DNA from 2 places in the Clostridium senegalense genome. Region 1 is predicted to be linked to the other one. Evidence: riboswitches for the same ligand, from Rfam matches in the RefSeq annotation. Region 1 holds a riboswitch; the other holds the start of a gene.
The links. Region 1 has a riboswitch for cobalamin ahead of KQI36_RS13800 (cobyric acid synthase). Riboswitches for the same ligand answer to the same signal wherever they lie in the genome.
Positions count from the first base shown of each region.

Region 1 (4,189 bases):
AAAGAATGATATTAGTTAATATCATAGGTTTTGGGTGATATATAGAAAATGCATTCATTTATAAGAAAAGCTATTTATATATAGTTCTTAAAATTATATATAGTATTAATATATCATCTTAAAAAAATAAATAAGGGGGACATTCTTATGGATAAATTTATAAAAAGAGGTAATTTAGTTTATATAAGAAAGCCTGACTTTGAAGAAATTGATTATATAAAAAAACTTTGGAGTGATGAAGATACAATGAGAGATGTAGGAGGCGCAATTCATTATAGTGAATATAAATGGGAAAATTGGTACAAAAGAATGGTTGACCCTGGAAATGGCAAGAATTTTTATTGTTTAATATATAATATGGAAAACACACCAGTTGGGGAAGTGAGTTTTCACGGATATGACAGAAACACTAAAACCGCTGATTTAAATGTTAAAGTTGAAAATAAATATAGAGGCAATAATTATGGGAATGAAGCAGTTATGCTATTATTAGAATATTATTTTAATAGCTATGGTGGTGAGGTTATTTTTGACACTGTTGCTAATGAAAATGGAATAGAAGCTCTTAAAACTTGGAAATTTGAAGTTCTTGAAGAAAAAGGTAAAGAAGTATTATTTAGAATGACAAAAGAAAATTTTAATAAAATGGTAGAGCAATAAAGTAATAACTATTATAATAAAGAAGTAATAAACTAAAGAAAGTGAGGTGTTTTGTTTAGTTGATATAGTTTTATAATTATAACTAGGGTGCTAAACAAAATATTTATGAAGTTATTTTTTATATCTGATATTCATGGATCTCTTAAATATTGTAAATTAGCAATTGATGCTTTTATAAAAGAAAATGCTGATTATATAATAATATTAGGAGATGTTTTATACCACGGACCAAGAAATCCATTGCCAGAGGAATACAATCCTAAAGAAGTTGCAAAGCTACTTAATAATTATAGCAACAGAATAATAGGTGTAAGAGGAAATTGTGATGCAGATGTGGATCAAATGTTGCTTGAATATCCATGCATGATGGATTATAGCACCATTTTATATGGTGATAAAAGGTTTTTTCTAACCCATGGACATATTTATGATGAAGAAAAACATCCTAATATATGTGATGGTGATGTGATGGTATATGGACATACCCATGTACCCGTAGCAAAAAAAGAAAATGGTATATATATATTGAATCCAGGTTCAATAACATATCCTAAAAAAGATAGTCCTAATAGTTATGGAATTTTAGATAAAGGTATTTTTTATATAAAAAAATTAGATGGAAATATAATAAAAGAACTAAAAATTATATAAATAATTATAATGATAAAGTTGTTTTTAAATGGATTACTTTCTTTTTAAAAACAACTTTTTAAATTAAATTATTTAATTAAATTATAACTTATTTGTAAACTATATAAAGATTTACTCCATAATATATTCTTAAATTAAAGTCAAATTTTAATATTATATAACTTTTTTTATATTTAAATTTTAAATGCATAAATTAAGAAGTTAATTTTATAGATTATATTTAAAATCGTTAATAATTTTATTGGTGATATATTGAATGTTGATATATTTCTAAAATTAATGAAATATACCAAAGTTCATTAATTTTTGATAAAACTTGACATAGAGTTTGTTTAATTTTATAATCATAATTGAAATAAGTCGAAAATAACTGATGAAAAATTTACAGGTAATTTAATTTAAAAAGAATATAGAACAAGTTAGGTGCTTAGAATAAGTGAAAAGGGAATGTGGTTAAATTCCACAGCAGCCCCCGCTACTGTAATTGATGACAACTCTTTAAAATTGCCACTTTTTTAAAAATAAGAGGGGAAGGCAAAGAGAAGGATGATTCATGAGCCAGGAGACCTGCCTAATTTTAAAAAGCTTTCGGAGGGAAAGGACTATTTATTTTGTTTAAATTTCAAATAGTTTATTTATAACAAATAGATGCACCCTTTCAGGTGCATCTATTTTTATTTTGTGATTTTTAAGAAAATTCAATATGAAATTTAAATTATAAATTATAGTTTTTTCAATTAATTGGAACTATATATTATATTTTGATTTTAGAAATAATTGTAGTTGGAAAGGGTGTTTTAAGATGGCAAAAATAATGGTACAAGGAACTGCGTCTTCTGTTGGAAAAAGTATTTTAGTTACAGCACTTTGTAGGATATTTACTCAAGATGGGTATAAGGTATGTCCTTACAAGGCACAGAATATGTCTTTAAACTCGTACATAACATTAGATGGAAAAGAAATGGGGAGAGCGCAAGTACTTCAAGCGTATGCATCAGGATTAGAACCAGAAGCATATATGAATCCTATTTTGTTAAAACCAACTAGTGATCAAAAATGTCAAATAATTGTTAATGGTGAAGTTTATGGAAATAGCTCTGCTATGGAATATCATAATCTTAAATTGAAATTTAGAGATATGTTAAAAGATAAATTTGATGAATTAGAAAAAAAGTTTGACATAATTGTTATGGAAGGTGCAGGAAGTCCAGCAGAGATTAACTTAAGAGACAGAGATATAGTTAATATGGGCATGGCAGAGCTTGTAGATGCTCCTGTAATCTTAGTTGGAGATATTGATAAAGGTGGAGTGTTTGCATCTTTAGTAGGAACATTAATGCTTTTAGAAGATAATGAAAAAGAAAGAGTTAAAGGAACTGTAATTAATAAATTTAGAGGTGACGTAGATATATTGAAACCAGGAATAGATATGCTTGAAGATATATCTAAAAAACAATGTTTGGGGGTTGTCCCACATTTTACATTAGCTTTAGAAGATGAAGATGGTGCAGTAGAATTAAATAAAAATATTACAGATAAAATAGATATAGCAGTTATAAAACTTCCAAGAGTATCTAATTTTACTGATTTAGATGCACTTAAAATTGAAGAAGATGTTTCCGTTAGATATATAACATCTTTAGAAGAATTTAAAAATCCTGATTTGTTAATTATACCAGGTACAAAAAATACCATAGAGGATTTAAATGTGCTAAAAGCAAGCGGATTATTTGACAAAATAAAAGAATATAGTAAAGAAGGAAATGTTATCGGTATATGTGGTGGATACCAAATGCTAGGCAAAAAAATAAAAGATCCATATAGAGTTGAAAGTAATAATTTAGAAACAGAAGGATTAGGTCTTTTAGATATTGAAACAGTTTTTGAAAATAAGAAAGTAACTACTAGGGTAGAAGGAACTGTAATCAATAAAGATTTATTTAATACAACAAAAGAAGATATAAATGTTTATGGATATGAAATTCATATGGGAGTATCAGAATTAGGTGAAAATGCAGATCCATTATTTAGAATAACAAAAGAAAATGGTAACAAGTGTGATCATATTGATGGGGTTATTAATAAAGAAAGAACTGTAATAGGAACTTATCTTCATGGAGTATTTGATAATATAGATTTTAGAGAAGTTATAATTAATGAATTAAGAAGTAAAAAAGGTATAGAATACAAGAAAGCACAACCATATGAAAATCTTAGAGAAAAAGAGCTTGACAGACTAGCTGATTTAGTAAGAAGTTCTTTAGATATGGATAAAGTATACGAAATAGTTGGTTTAAAAAAGTAGCAACTGATTACTCATTTTAAACTGCTTTTAAAGAATATGCTATTTAAACGTATTCTTAAATTAAAATAACCAGTACTTAGGAATTAAGAATTAAGAAATTATTACTTGTATGTTATGAATTTTAAATATATTAATGGATATTAAACAAAACATTTAGAATCATCAAAAAATGAGTTGTAAGGGTTAATCTTAATTCTTAATTAACCTAAGAGAATTACATTAAATTATTTTTATAGGGAGGTGAAAATATGTTTAATTTTGATTTGAAACAAAATATTATATATATATTTATAGCTATGATTATAGATTTTATATTAGGAGATCCAAATTGGATTCCACACCCAATAATTTATATAGGAAAACTTATAAGCATTATTGAAAAGAAACTTAGAAATAAATTTGAAAATAATTATAAATTAAAAAGAGCAGGAGCGTTAATGGTAGTTATAGTTTGTATGTTGACTTACTGTATACCATACATATTATTAAGATTTGCACTTATAAATAAAGTTATTTTTCACATATTGAATGTAATAATAATCTGGACAACTATTGCAGCTAAAAGCTTAGATA
Region 1 is NZ_JAHLNC010000008.1:154,504-158,692, reverse strand. It holds gene KQI36_RS13810 (GNAT family N-acetyltransferase) at 148-660, shown strand; gene yfcE (phosphodiesterase) at 766-1,311, shown strand; cobalamin riboswitch at 1,716-1,900, shown strand; gene KQI36_RS13800 (cobyric acid synthase) at 2,114-3,616, shown strand; gene cbiB (adenosylcobinamide-phosphate synthase CbiB) at 3,865-4,189, shown strand, end outside.

Region 2 (4,189 bases), on a different contig from region 1:
TTATTATATATTTCCAACTGCTTCTCTGCTTTTAAATACCATAATATCCTCTAATGTTGGCTTTTCCAAAATCACACTATCTTTAAATATAGCCTTTATTTTTGATACATTATTAGTTAAAGCCTCAAATCCAAAACTTGTTATATTTATTGATATAAATGCTTTTCTATTTTCATCATTTAATAAACTTTTATCACCTTTTACAATTCGATATTCTTCCAATACATCAATTGTAGGTTTAGAAAATTCTATTTTTCCTTTATTAATATAAGTTATATAATCAGATATTCTTTCAAGGTCTGATGTTATATGTGTTGATATTAAAATAGCTATATCTTCATTTTGAATTACCTTTTGAAATATATCTAAAAGTTCTTCTCTAACAATTGGATCAAGACCTGCAGTTGGTTCATCCATTATTAAAAACTCAGCATTGTGACTAAGTGCTATAGCAATTGCAAATTTCATTTTCATACCCTTTGAAAGTTCTTTTACTTTTTGATCTTCATTTAATCCAAATATCTTTAAATATTTGCTAAAAGTTTCAAAACTCCACTGCTTATAAAAGTTAGAAATTATTTTAGCATTTTTCTTTATAGATAATTTTTCATAATAAAAACAATCATCATATACAAAACCAATTTTTTCTTTTATTTCTTTAGAATACTTAACATTATCTTTTCCAAATATCTTAATTTCTCCACTATCTCTTTTTAATAAATTCATTATTAATTTTATTGTTGTAGTTTTACCTGCTCCATTTTCACCTATAAATCCCATTATATATCCTTTTTCTAAATTAAAAGATACATCATCTAATTTAAAATTTTTATAGGTTTTTGTTATATTTTTTATCTCCAAAACATTTTTCATACTCCTCAACTCCTTTAATACTTATATATAATTTCTAATTTTTCTTTCATATTATCTAAGGATAAATCTATTTTTTTCCCTTCATTTATGCCCTTTAAAAGATATTTTTTAACATTATCCATTATAGTATATTTTATAAATTCTTTATCCTTATTTGAGATAAAAGTTCCCTTTCCTGGAACTGTATAAACAAATCCTTGCTTTTCTAATTCTTCATAAGCCCTTTTAGTCGTTATTACACTTATTTTTAATTCCTGTGACAGTGCTCTTATAGATGGTAATATATCATCTAATATAAGTTTATTTTCAAATATTGATTTTTTAATTTGTTCTTCTATTTGTGAATATATTGGCTTTCCAGAAGAATTATCAATTACAATATTCATAATACCCCTCTTCTTCAACATTATTTATATAGTGAGTATACCCACTATATACAGTTGTAGTAAAAAAAATTATTTTTCTATCTTTTCTCGTTTTTTAAAGAAAATTAAATGCTCCAAAATTATAGCTATACAAAACATTATAATTATAAACATAATCTTCATGAATCCTATTTCCTTTATAAATTTTATTTTCAACTCGTATATATCCTATATACACAGTATATACTCTATATACACACCTTGTCAATAAAATTTAAATTAATTTTTTATAATTATAATTATCTTCTATAAAAATATAAATAAAAACTAAAGCAATCAAAGCTTATTCTAAAAAAGTACGTTTAATATTATTAGGAACATAGTGAGTAACAATCACCACAACTATTTAACTGTTCACTATTAACTTTTAACTAAAAAAATCTGCTAATTATTGATAAAATATTAATTTAAATTTTCTCATTTGATAACTAAATAAGTTTAAAAGTTAACTTGGAACTCTATATATTTGAACAATTAGTTATAAAAATTAATCATTTCAAAATTATTTGACATATTTTTTAATTTATGATAAGCTTTTCAATGATAATTCAATAAAATTTTAAGTTAAATTCAATTTAACTTACTTTTAGAATAGGTTATAAAAGTAAAGTCACTTTTATATAAAAGGGGAAGTTGGGTGCAAATCCCACGCGGTCCCGCCACTGTAAAAGATTATTTTTTCTATATCAATAATCTTTAGCCAGAATACCTGCCTATTTTTTCACTACAATAGCCTACGAGAGATGGGGATAGTGTTTATATAAGTTTGTACTTATACCTATTTAGCCACTTAAGGTTAAATAGGTTTTTTTATTTATAAAAATTAAAGGAGTTTTATTTATGAGATCAAAAAATATGAAAAAAACAATTATGAAAACTTTATGTACTACACTTTGCATTGCTATGACAGTTTCATTTATGGGTTGTTCTAGTAATAATAAGTCTACTAATACAAATAGTGTATCTACTGAAAACAGTTCTACCAAGGAAAATAAAAATTCAAGCTATCCTGTAACTATAAAAAATTATAATGTGAATAACGAAGAAATTGAAATTACTTTTGATAAGGCACCAGAAAGAGTTTTAACAACTAACCAAACTACAACTGAATTGATGCTAGACTTAGGATTAGAAGATAAGCTAATTGGTACATGCTATTTGGACAACCCTATATCAGAAAAAGTTAAAGACAAATATGCAAAAATTCCAGTTGTATCTGAAAAATATCCTACTAAAGAGCAAGTTTTATCTTTAAATCCTGATTTTATATTTGGATGGAAAAGTGTCTTTGCCGATAAAACACTTGGTGATGTAAGCGAATGGATAGGCAGAGGTACTAATACATTTGCTCAGCGTAATACCGTTAAATCCGTTGGAAATTATACTGTTGAAAATTTATTTAAAGATATTGATGACTTAGGAACTATATTTAATATAAAGGATAAAACAGATAAATATATACAAGACAATAAAGATAGATTAACTAAAATAGAAGAAAAAACAAATTCTATTGACAAGAAAAAAACAACATTAATTTTAGAATCTGAAGAAAAAGGTGATTTTAGATTATATGGCAAAAATGATCTTGTAAGTGATATGGCTTTAAAAGCTGGATTAGAAAATTTAGGTGAAGAATCTGGAACTGTAAGTTTAGAAAATATAGTTAGTTTAAATCCTGACACTATTCTTCTTATACATGATGGCGATGGAAAAGATATTCACGATCCTGAAATTGCTAAAATTTTCACTTCTAATGAGGCCTTGAAAAATGTAACTGCCGTTAAAAATAATGCAATAGTTGTTACTGGGCTTGCTGAAACTTGGGCCGGTGGAATTCGTGTAGTAGATGCTATTGAACGCTACTCTAAAGAATTATATCCTGAATTATATAAATAGGTGATTTATGAAAAATAAAAACTTTTCAAATATACTAAGTAAATATAATTATTTAATAGTTATTGCTTTAATGTTGCTTTTATTAGTATCTATAGTTTTAGCAGTGTCTATAGGTTCTGTAAAACTTCCTGCCACTGATGTTTATAGTATAATTTTAAATAAACTTTTTGGTACAAGTTTAAAAGGAAAGTCAATTCCACAGGCATCTATTGATATAGTTTGGCAAATACGATTGCCACGAGTTTTTCTTGGTGTAATAACTGGGTTAGGATTATCTCTTGGTGGAACGGTTATGCAAGCTACAGTGCAAAATCCATTAGCTGATCCATATCTTTTAGGGATTTCCTCTGGAGCCACACTAGGTGCTACTTTTTCAATATTAATTGGTGCCTCTACATTATTTACTGGAGTTTTACAAAATACAGGTGTAACCTTTTGGGCTTTTATAGGAGCTTTACTCGCCTCAATAGTAGTATTTAAACTTTCTAATTTAGGTGGAAGAGCTACATCTGTAAAATTAGTTCTTTCTGGTATGGTAGTTAACTTAATATGTTCTGCTTTATCAAGTTTTATGATTTATCTTACAAACGATAACAGTGCCCTTCACTCACTTTCATATTGGAGTATGGGTTCTTTAACTGGTGCTAAATGGACAAACTTACTGATACCTACAATTATAGTTGTATTTTTTATTATAATCTTTATTATACAATCTAGGGTTATGGATGTAATGCTTTTAGGTGATGAAACTGCTATAACTTTAGGTATAGATTTAAATAAATATAGAAAGTTTTATTTAATTAGCGTTTCAATTTTATCAGGGGTTCTTGTTTCATGTTGTGGAATGATAGGTTTTGTAGGATTAGTTATTCCTCATATTACCCGTAGTTTAGTTGGTTCAGACCATAAGAAACTTTTACCAACTACTGTACTGCTAGGTGCTATATTCTTAGTTTGGGCAGATGTGCTATCCCGTATAATACTGAAAAATATGG
Region 2 is NZ_JAHLNC010000006.1:4,895-9,083, reverse strand. It holds gene KQI36_RS11105 (ABC transporter ATP-binding protein) at 4-873, opposite strand; gene KQI36_RS11100 (GntR family transcriptional regulator) at 888-1,259, opposite strand; cobalamin riboswitch at 1,875-2,029, shown strand; gene KQI36_RS11095 (ABC transporter substrate-binding protein) at 2,139-3,194, shown strand; gene KQI36_RS11090 (FecCD family ABC transporter permease) at 3,202-4,189, shown strand, end outside.
Region 2: another riboswitch for cobalamin. It lies ahead of KQI36_RS11095 (ABC transporter substrate-binding protein); the one in region 1 lies ahead of KQI36_RS13800 (cobyric acid synthase).